One region of the Rhodococcus sp. NPDC003322 genome, then DNA from elsewhere that is predicted to be linked to it. Evidence: riboswitches for the same ligand, from Rfam matches in the RefSeq annotation. Region 1 holds a riboswitch; the other holds the start of a gene.

Region 1 (4,812 bases):
GGCCCCGCGCGGCCGACCGCCACGCCGACGCCGAACCGATGACGCCACCACCGACGACCACGACGTCCACCGGGCCCTGCACCTGCGTCATGTTCTCTCCCTGCTCGTCTTCTCGCCGCTGGTATCGGGACTACTGCTTCTTCGGCAGGCCCGGTGGGTTGATCTGCGAGGATTCGACCGCCTCGCTGCTGATGCCCCAGCGGTCCAGAACCTGGGCGTAGGTGCCGTTGTCGATGAGATGGTTGAGCGCGGCATGGATCGCCCCGATCAGCCCGTTGTCCTTCTTCGTCAGGACGGCGATCTCCCCTTGCAGGTCGTAGCCCGCTCCGGAGAAGGTGCCTGCGACCTCGGTCTCGCCGGTCTGCAGGGCGTGGAAGGCCGACGACGGGTTGGGGCCGACGTACGCGTCGATCCGGCCCGAGCCGAGTGCGAGGTAGTAGTCGGTTGCCTGCTGGTAGTAGAGGATCTCGGCCGGCTCGAGCCCGGCCTTGACGTTCTGTTCGTTCCACGCGACGAGCAGCGCCTCCTGGTTGGTCCCCGAGCCGACGCCGATCTTCAGGCCCGCGATGTCCTTCGGACCGGAGAACGTGATGCCGCTGCCCTTCTTCACCTCGACGGCGAGACTGTCGAGCCGGTACGTGGCGAAGTCGTACTTCTCCTTGCGTTCCTCGGTGACGGTGACGTTGGAGATGAACGTGTCGGCCTCACCGGAGTCGACCCGGACGAAGTTCTGCGCCCAGTCCGCGGCTGTCAGTTCGACGTCGAGGCCGAGGACGTCGCCGATCAGGTGGGCGAAGTCTGTCTCCGATCCGATGATCGTCTTGTCGTCGTCGGCGTAGAAGCGCAGCGGCGGTGCCGTGCCTGCCGACCCGGTGACGATCAGCTTCCCTCGGTCCCGGATCGCCTGCGGCACCTGCGCCGCGATCTCGGGGACCTCGTCGGTGGTGATGCGGTTCTGCTCGGCGGTCAGGTTGTAGCCGGCGGCGGTGGCCGCGTCGGTCTCGGCGGCATCGCTCGAACTGCACGCGGAGCCCGCCAGCAGGGCGACGGCGGTCAGTGCCGAGGCGAACAGCCTCGTGTGGCGGGTGAGGGCGGACATCATTTCCTTCCAGGGTCTTTCGCGATGAATGAGGGGGTCAGAGCACTCGGGCCAGGAAGGCGCGGGTACGTTCGTGGGTGGGTCGGTCCAGCACCGCGTCCGGCGGGCCCTGCTCGACGATCACACCGCCGTCCATGAACACGACGGTGTCGGCGACCTCGCGGGCGAACCCGATCTCGTGGGTCACGATCACCAGCGTCGCACCGCCGTCGGCGAGGTCACGGATCACCTCGAGGACCTCACCGACGAGTTCGGGATCCAGCGCCGAGGTGGGCTCGTCGAACAGGATCACCTTGGGGCGCAACGCGAGTGCACGCGCGATCGCGACACGTTGCTGTTGTCCCCCGGACAGCTGCTTCGGATACCGGTCGGCCTTGTCGGCGACCCCGACCCGTTCGAGCAGCTGCCGCGCCAGGGCCGTCACCTCGGCGCGGTCGCGGCGCTGCGCGGACACCGGAGCCTCGATCACGTTCTCGAGGACGGTCAGGTGCGGGAAGAGGTTGAAACTCTGGAACACGAACCCGATCCGGGACCGCTGTCGCAGCACCTCTCGGTCGGACAGTTCGTGCAGGGTGTTGCCGCGGCGGCGGTAGCCGATCAGTTCTCCGTCGATCCGGATCGTGCCGCGGTCGACCTTCTCGAGGTGGTTCAGGGTGCGCAGGAGGGTCGACTTCCCGGAGCCCGACGGCCCGAGGATCACCGTCACCTCCCCCGTGCGAACCGACAGATCCACGCCTCTGAGCACTTCGAGCGCGCCGAAGGCCTTGTGCACGCCCCGCACGTCGACGGCGTATGGGTCACCGATGGCGGTCATCGGGTGGCCCCTCTCGGCGCGCCGGTACTGCCGTCACGGATCTCCCGGTACTTGGCGACGACCTTCTGCCACGGCGTGAGTGGCAGCGCGCGGGCGGATCCGCGGGCGTAGTGCCGTTCGATGTAGTACTGGCCGACGGACAGCACGGTGGTCAGGACGATGTACCAGACGGTCGCGACCATCAGCAGCGGCACCACCCGGCCGTTGCGACCGAAGATCACCTGGACCTGGTAGAACAGCTCGGCGATCGCCATCGTCGACACGATCGAGGTGCCCTTGAAGAGGCTGATGACCTCGTTCGCCGCGTTCGGAAGAATCGACCGCATCGCCTGCGGCAGAACGATCTTGAACAGCTGACGGGTCCGCGGGATACCGAGTGCGTTGGCGGCCTCGATCTGGCCGTGGTCCACGGAGATGATGCCCGCGCGGATGATCTCGGCGGAGTAGGCCGCCTGGTGCAGCGCGAGCCCGATGACCGCGGCGGTGAACCCGGAGATCACGCCGGTGACGTTGAACTCGAGGAATCCCGGGCCGAACGGAATGCCGAGGGACATCGTCTGGTAGAGGTAGGCGATGTTGAACCAGAACAGCAGCTGCACGATCAGTGGAATCGAGCGGAACGCCCAGACGTAGATCCACGAGATCACCTGCAGCACCGGATTGTTCGACAGCCTCGCCACGGCGAGCAGCACGCCGATCCCGAACCCGAGGACGGTGCCCCAGATGGTGAGTTCGATCGTCGTCCACAGCGCGGACAGCACCGACGGGGCGGTGAAGTACCGCGCGAACGTCGCCCAGTCCCAGCCCGGGTTGACCACCAGTCCGTGCACGAACTGCGCGACCAGGACCAGCGCCGCCGCTGCGACGACCCAACGCCAGGGATGGCGGGTGGGAGCGACGCGCAGGTCGGCGTCGTCGGACGATTCGGCCACTGCCGCCTGCGGCGGACTGGTGGCCGGGGCGCTCACGAGCGCACTCCGAAGTCGGACATCGAGAAGCCTTTCACGGGTCGGGACCGGGCGCTCGTCGCAGCCCTGTCGCGGAGTCCATCGGTCCCGGCGGTAGCACCCGCACCCACACTCGGGGGGGTTGCTGCGACGTCGTCGATCCGGGTCTCTCGGTCGCTCTTGATGGTCAACACTCGAGCTGTACTGTCCCGCAACCAGATCCCGCGGTCACCTATTGCGTTCGGGCTGATCCGAATGGCGGGGACGAATGTGTGCCGTGCGACATCCGGCGCGTCCGAGCCGACGTGCGGGTCTCCGGGCGCGCACAATGGGGCCATGGCGAACACCGACGAGAAGACCCCCGGTTGGACGTATCTGATGGACATGGACGGGGTCCTGGTGCACGAGGAGCACCTGGTACCGGGCGCCGACGCGTTCCTCTCGGAACTGCAGGAGTCCGGAACTCCGTTCGTCGTGCTCACCAACAACTCGATTCGCACCCCGCGTGACCTGCGGGCACGACTCCTGCAGTCCGGCCTGGACATCCCGGAGAAGTCGATCTGGACGTCCGCCCTCGCGACGGCGACCTTCCTGCACAATCAGCGGCCGAACGGCACCGCCTACGTCGTGGGCGAGTCCGGGTTGACCACCGCGCTGCACGACATCGGGTACGTGCTCACCGACAACGATCCCGACTACGTGGTGCTCGGCGAGACGCGCACCTACTCGTTCGAGGCGATCACCACCGCGATCCGCCTCGTCGAGCGCGGTGCCCGGTTCATTGCGACCAACCCGGACGCCACCGGCCCTTCGCGTGACGGCTCGCTACCCGCGACCGGTTCGGTGGCCGCGCTGATCACCCGCGCGACGGGCCGCGAGCCGTACTACGTCGGCAAGCCGAACCCGCTGATGATGCGCTCGGCGCTGCGGGCGATCGGCTCCCACTCCGAGCACACCCTGATGATCGGCGACCGGATGGACACCGACATCGTCTCCGGCCTCGAGGCGGGCCTGCAGACGATCCTGGTGCTCACCGGCATCTCCAGCCGCGAGACCGTCGAGGCGTTCCCCTACCGCCCGACACTGGTGCTGAACTCGGTCGCCGAACTCGTCGGCCGCACCCAGGACCCGTTCACCGCCGCCTGACCCCCACCCCGGGGTGGGCACAATGTCACATCGTGCGCACCCAACGAGCACACTGTGACATTGCGCCCCACCGGCGGGAGGGGCGAGCGGCGCGTCAGCGGAGCGGGAGCGGGCGTCCTGCGACGACGAGGATCACCGACTCGGACTCGGCGGCGACGGCGGCGTTGAGCCGGCCGAGGGCGTCGCGGAAGCGGCGGCCGGAGGGCGTCGCCGGGACGACGCCGCTGCCGACCTCGTTGCTCACCGCGACGACGGGCACCGTCGCCGTGCGCCACGCGACGAGAAGGGCTTCGACGTCGGCCTGCACTGCCACCCAACCGGATTCGTCGTCCCACGCGCCGTGGCGGTCGATCCGGCGGGTGAGCCAGGTGCCGAGGCAGTCCACGAGGACCGGACCGGTCGCGGACCCCAGCGCCCCGCAGAGGTCGTCGGTCTCGACGGTGCGCCAGGAGGCGGGACGCGACGCCCGGTGCGCGGCGATCCGGGCCGCCCACTCCGCGTCGTCGCCGGGAGGTCCGCCGGTGGCCAGGAAGGTGACATCGTCACGGTCGGCGAGCAGACGCTCCGCGTGGGTGGACTTGCCCGCGCGGGCGCCGCCGAGCACGAGGGTCCGCCGAGGTCGGTCCGGACGCGCCGTCACCGCACCCACCGCGACGGTTGCGCCGTCGTCGAGCACCCGAACGCCCCAGGGCCGCAAACGGTCCGGTAAGTCGACCGGGTTGTGGTGACTCAGGTGGACGGCGATCACGTCGGTGCCCTCGACGACCGCCTCGGCCTCGCGCAGCGCGGCCAGCGCCCGCGGGAAG
Region 2 (4,812 bases), on a different contig from region 1:
GCGCGCAACCGGCCGCTCCGATCACCACACAGATCGGGATCGTCCGCGACAGCACCACCAACCGCGACCGATACGTACTGCAGGACGAATCCGGGCGGCAGATAACCCCCGCAAACGGCTACAACGAGACACCCACCGGACAAGTCGTACTGAGGACCGACACCCCCGACTCGCTCCTGCGCTATGTCGGACAGCTCTATCCGAGTTCGGCGCTCCCATCCTTCGTCGAGTCGGATCCGGTCCAAGGCCCGTTCAACGACGGCTGGTTGCATGATTCACCGGGCCAGCCATACGTGAGAGGCGGTTTCGACGAAGGCTTCTATGGCAACGAACCCGAAACCGTCACCTATTCCGGAGACGCCAACTACCGTCCCGCGAGCAAGACCACCATGATCCCGATCATGCCGGCCAACGGCAGGCTGATCCCGACCGGGTCACTGACCCTGACACCTGGAACCCCCCACTCGACGGTCACCGTCCGCCTTCCCTCTGACGCAACAGGAATCGTTCGCGGTGGATGCGCTGCGCGTAGCCTTGTCGACCAATTCCGGTCCGACTACGAGGCGTGGTTCGACGCCGGTCAGATCGGCGACGCTCCCCAACTCCCAGCGGGTATCCGGTCAGCGTTCGGCGAGGGTGGCGCCGCCCTCGAACAAGGTGTCGGCACCTTCCAATGCGACACGACCCTGCCCGGCTCTCACCTCGCCCTTGCCCTCTACCTCCCCGAGGGTGTGGTCGCCTCCGATCCCGAAACCGGTGGCAACGTCTCCCCCTATGGGGGTCTGTACTTGGCGTTGAATGCCGACCCCGAAACCGGCGGCAGCACCGAGGGCATCGACCCCGCAACCTCCCTCGCACCCGGACAACAGAACATCCGAGTCACCGTCGACGGCCTCACCCCGAACACCGAGTACACCATCTACCGCAACTCGACGCCGGTCCGGCTCGGCACCGTCACTACCAACGCACAGGGCCAGGGCACCTTCCCCGACGCCCTCCCCAACGACATCACCGACGGTGAGCACCACTACTCACTCGAGGACGGAGACGGAAGGCAGGTCGCCAGCGCACCGTTCACCGTCTCCTTCTTCGCACCGACCCGGGACGACGCATCGTTCACCGCGACCGCAGACACCGATCCGGGCACCGAGGAGCCCACCACCGGCAGCCTCGAGAACATCTTCGGAAGCTGAACGACGACACAGCAGAACACGCGAAACGGCCCGCACCCCAAGGGGTGCGGGCCGTTTCGCGCGGAAAGCCTAGACGTTCTTGGAGAGCATGCCCCAGTCCTCGAGCCCGTCGTAGAGCGGGAAGTCGAGGGCCAGCTTGGACACCCGCGCGCGCAGGGCGGTGATGTCGGAGTCCTGACCGTTCGCGAGGGCGGTGGCGATGATGTCGGCGACCTCGGCGAACTCGGCATCGCCGAAGCCACGGGTGGCCAGCGCCGGGGTGCCGATTCGCAGGCCCGACGGGTTCATCGGCGGGCGCGGGTCGAACGGCACGGCGTTGCGGTTGACGGTGATGCCGATCTCGTGGAGCAGGTCCTCGCCCTGCTGGCCGTCGAGCTCGGAGTTGCGCAGGTCCACCAGCACCAGGTGCACGTCGGTGCCGCCGGTGAGGACGGAGATGCCGTTACCGGCGACGTCGGAACCACCGAGACGCTCGGCGAGGATCTTCGCGCCGGCGAGGGTGCGCTCCTGCCGGTTCTTGAACTCCTCGGTGCCTGCGATCTTCATGGCGACGGCCTTCGCGGCGATCGCGTGCATCAGCGGGCCGCCCTGCTGGCCGGGGAACACCGCGGAGTTCAGCTTCTTGGCCCACTCCTGCTTGGCGAGGATCATGCCCGAGCGCGGACCGCCGAGGGTCTTGTGGACGGTGGTGGAGACGACGTCGGCGTGCGGCACCGGCGACGGGTGCAGACCGGCGGCGACGAGGCCGGCGAAGTGCGCCATGTCGACCCACAGCTTGGCGTCGATCTCGTCCGCGATCGACCGGAACGCCGCGAAGTCGAGGTGCCGCGGGTAGGCGGACCAGCCTGCGATCAGGACCTGGGGACGCTCGGCGAGGGCGATCTCGCGGACCTTGTCCATGTCGACGACGTGGGTGTCCTCGCGGACGCCGTACGACGCGACCTGGTACAGCTTGCCGGAGAAGTTGAGCTTCATGCCGTGGGTGAGGTGACCGCCGTGCGCGAGGTCCATGCCGAGCAGCTTCTCGCCCGGGTTCATCAGCGCCATCAGCACCGCGGCGTTGGCCTGCGCGCCGGCATGCGGCTGCACGTTCGCGAACTCCGCACCGAAGACGGCCTTGGCGCGCTCACGCGCGAGGTTCTCGACGACGTCGACGTGCTCGCAGCCGCCGTAGTAGCGACGGCCGGGGTAGCCCTCGGCGTACTTGTTGGTCAGCACACTGCCCTGGGCCTGCAGCACCGCGCGGGGAACGAAGTTCTCCGAGGCGATCATTTCCAGGGTGTCGCGCTGACGGGCCAGCTCACCGTTCATTGCCGCGGCGACCTCGGGGTCGAGTTCGGCGAGCGAAGCGTTGTTCACGTCGGTGCTGGGCACAGCGGTCATCGAGGGATCTCCAAGCGAAAGGCCGGGCAGGGGCAGGTCTCATTGTAGGGCCAGGTCAGTGACCCCCAACCACGGGTTCCCGGGAACGAGACCCGCGGCACCGTCCCGATCGCCGGGACGGGCCGCCGGCACCGGCACGGCCGCGGTTAACGTCCACGGCGATCCCACCCGCCACCGACCTCGGGAGCACACGGATGACCCTCGACGATCTGCTCGCCGAACGCGCGATCACCCGCGCCCTGACCTTGATTGCCCGTGCGATGGACGACCGCGCCTGGGAGGCCCTCGACCACCTGGTCCTCCCGGACGCGACCGCGAACCTGGGCACCGGCGAGCTGGATGGACGCGTCGAGATGGTCGCAAGCATCCGGTCGTTCCTGGACGCCTGCGGGCCGACGCAGCACCTGCTCGGCAATGTCGTCGTCGACGTCGACGGGGACACCGCGACCAGCCGCGCGTACGTCTCGGATCTGCACCTCGGAACCGGTGAGCGCGCGGGCGTGACCTTCCAGACCCTCGGCGACTACCACGACACCTGGGTCCGGCGCGGCGACGCGTGGCTGCTGGCCCGCCGCGTCAAACTCTCCCGCGGGCACGTCGGATCCTTCGCCGTCCTCGGCCCCGGCCCCGAGGGCTGGTCACCGCGCGGCTGAGGGCGCCACCCGCGACGCTCCACAGACGGCGGCCTGCTGCGGAGCGGCGAGGTTGAACAGGAGGTTCCCTCCGGGGCCGGACGGCACAGCCAGCGCGTGCCACCCCGACTTCCAGCGGGCGAAGCCGCCGGTGCGCCGCAGCGCGGCCGCGAGTCGACGCGCGTCGTGGTGCCAGCGAACCACCACTTCGTCGGGCCATTCCAGTCGGATCAGACCGTCGGACTGCACCACGGCGAGGACGTCGATCGACCGCTCGTCCTCCCAGCTCTTGCGGGCGTGGATGAAGTGCACCTGGTGACCGGGCCCGTAGCTGGTGCAGCGGTGGTCGACGGCCGGAACGTCGTTGGACGGATGGGGCATGTGAAACTCCCGAGTTCCTCGGGCCTCCCGGAATCCCGGGGGCGCTCGTGCCGGCACCGGTCGGTGTCAGCCACTTCGTCACCCGAGCCACCCGCGAGCGTGGGGTTGGCGGCCGTCCAGTCGGGGCTTGGCGACGGCACTCGTGAAGCGGCCCCAGTGTATGCGACCGGACCCCGGTCAGCGCAAAACGGACGGGATGAGCGGCTCGTCGAGCAGCCGCCGGAACCGTTCGGAGCGGTCCTCGGCGTTCCCGCCGCGGTCGAGCCACGATCCGAGCAGGCGATACCCCTCCACATAGGTGGAGGTGTAGGCCCGCCACAACGGCGACGACAGGAACCGCAGGGACTGCCGGGCCCGTTCCGGGGTGGTGAGGTTCCACGTCTGCAGGAACTGCGCGACGTCGTCGTGCGAACGACCCCGATCGTGCAGCAGCAGCGCCGCGTCCTGCCGCACCCCGAGCAGCTTCGAGGACGCGTTCGACAGCGCCTCCGCACGCTCGCCGTCGAACCGCAGCCCGAGGTCGGCGTAGATCTCCTGCGCCCACTTCCCCCAGCCCTGCCCCTGGGTCACCCCGCCGGCTCCGCTCCCGCGACCGACGATCGCACCGAGCGCGAGGTCCGCGAGCCCCTCCGCCATCAGGCATTGTGGGGTGTTGACCAGGAAGATGGTGTGTTCGATCTGGCCGGCGTCGACCAGGCCGGCTTCCTTGCGGCAGTGCTCGGTGTGGTGTCCCGGGTATGCCTCGTGCGCGATCAGATGCGGCAGATTCGCCATGTGCTGCTTGAGGTCCGAGTTGATCGCGACCTTGGACCGGTAGTTGCCGAGGTAGTAGTTGAAGCCCGACCAGGGCTTGTCGCCGACCACCTCGTACTCGACGCGTTCGGTCTCCGGGAGCGGGTAGCGGGCCCGCACCAGGTCGCGCAGTGCGGACGAGAACGCCTCGACGCAGTCGGCGAGCCGTTCCGGTGGGATCTCGTCGGCCGCACGGTGCGCCTGAAGTCGCTGGGCCAGCGGCTGGTTCCCGTCGCCGGCGAGCACCTCGTCCATCGCCCGGTGCGCGTCCCGGTAGTCCTCGACCGACCCCGGTTCGATCCGCACGTCGAAGTAGGCGTGAACCTCGTCGACGAAGCCGATCTTCTCCCCCGCGAACGTGCGGGCCGAGCATTCGAGTGCGCGCAGATGGACGCCGAGGAACTCAGCGCGATCGGCGGGCAGGTCGACGT

What was found. A riboswitch is a leader RNA that binds a small molecule or an ion and turns the genes downstream of it on or off. The one in region 1 is predicted to bind S-adenosylmethionine.
Region 2: it holds a riboswitch for S-adenosylmethionine, as region 1 does, so the genes downstream of both, ACWDUM_RS02500 (hypothetical protein) here and ACWDUM_RS26790 (amino acid ABC transporter permease) in region 1, are expected to answer to the same signal.

The regions. Positions count from the first base shown of each region.
Region 1 is NZ_JBSFSC010000009.1:20,269-25,080, forward strand. Features, by position in the region: gene ACWDUM_RS26775 (FAD-dependent oxidoreductase) at 1-91, opposite strand, end outside; gene ACWDUM_RS26780 (ABC transporter substrate-binding protein) at 131-1,099, opposite strand; gene ACWDUM_RS26785 (amino acid ABC transporter ATP-binding protein) at 1,137-1,913, opposite strand; gene ACWDUM_RS26790 (amino acid ABC transporter permease) at 1,910-2,881, opposite strand; SAM riboswitch class I at 2,957-3,050, opposite strand; gene ACWDUM_RS26795 (HAD-IIA family hydrolase) at 3,197-4,006, shown strand; gene ACWDUM_RS26800 (bifunctional adenosylcobinamide kinase/adenosylcobinamide-phosphate guanylyltransferase) at 4,101-4,812, opposite strand, start outside.
Region 2 is NZ_JBSFSC010000001.1:536,446-541,257, forward strand. Features, by position in the region: gene ACWDUM_RS02485 (hypothetical protein) at 1-1,193, shown strand, start outside; gene glyA (serine hydroxymethyltransferase) at 1,263-2,576, opposite strand; gene ACWDUM_RS02495 (nuclear transport factor 2 family protein) at 2,771-3,229, shown strand; gene ACWDUM_RS02500 (hypothetical protein) at 3,215-3,589, opposite strand; SAM riboswitch class IV at 3,628-3,737, opposite strand; gene ACWDUM_RS02505 (DUF885 domain-containing protein) at 3,767-4,812, opposite strand, start outside.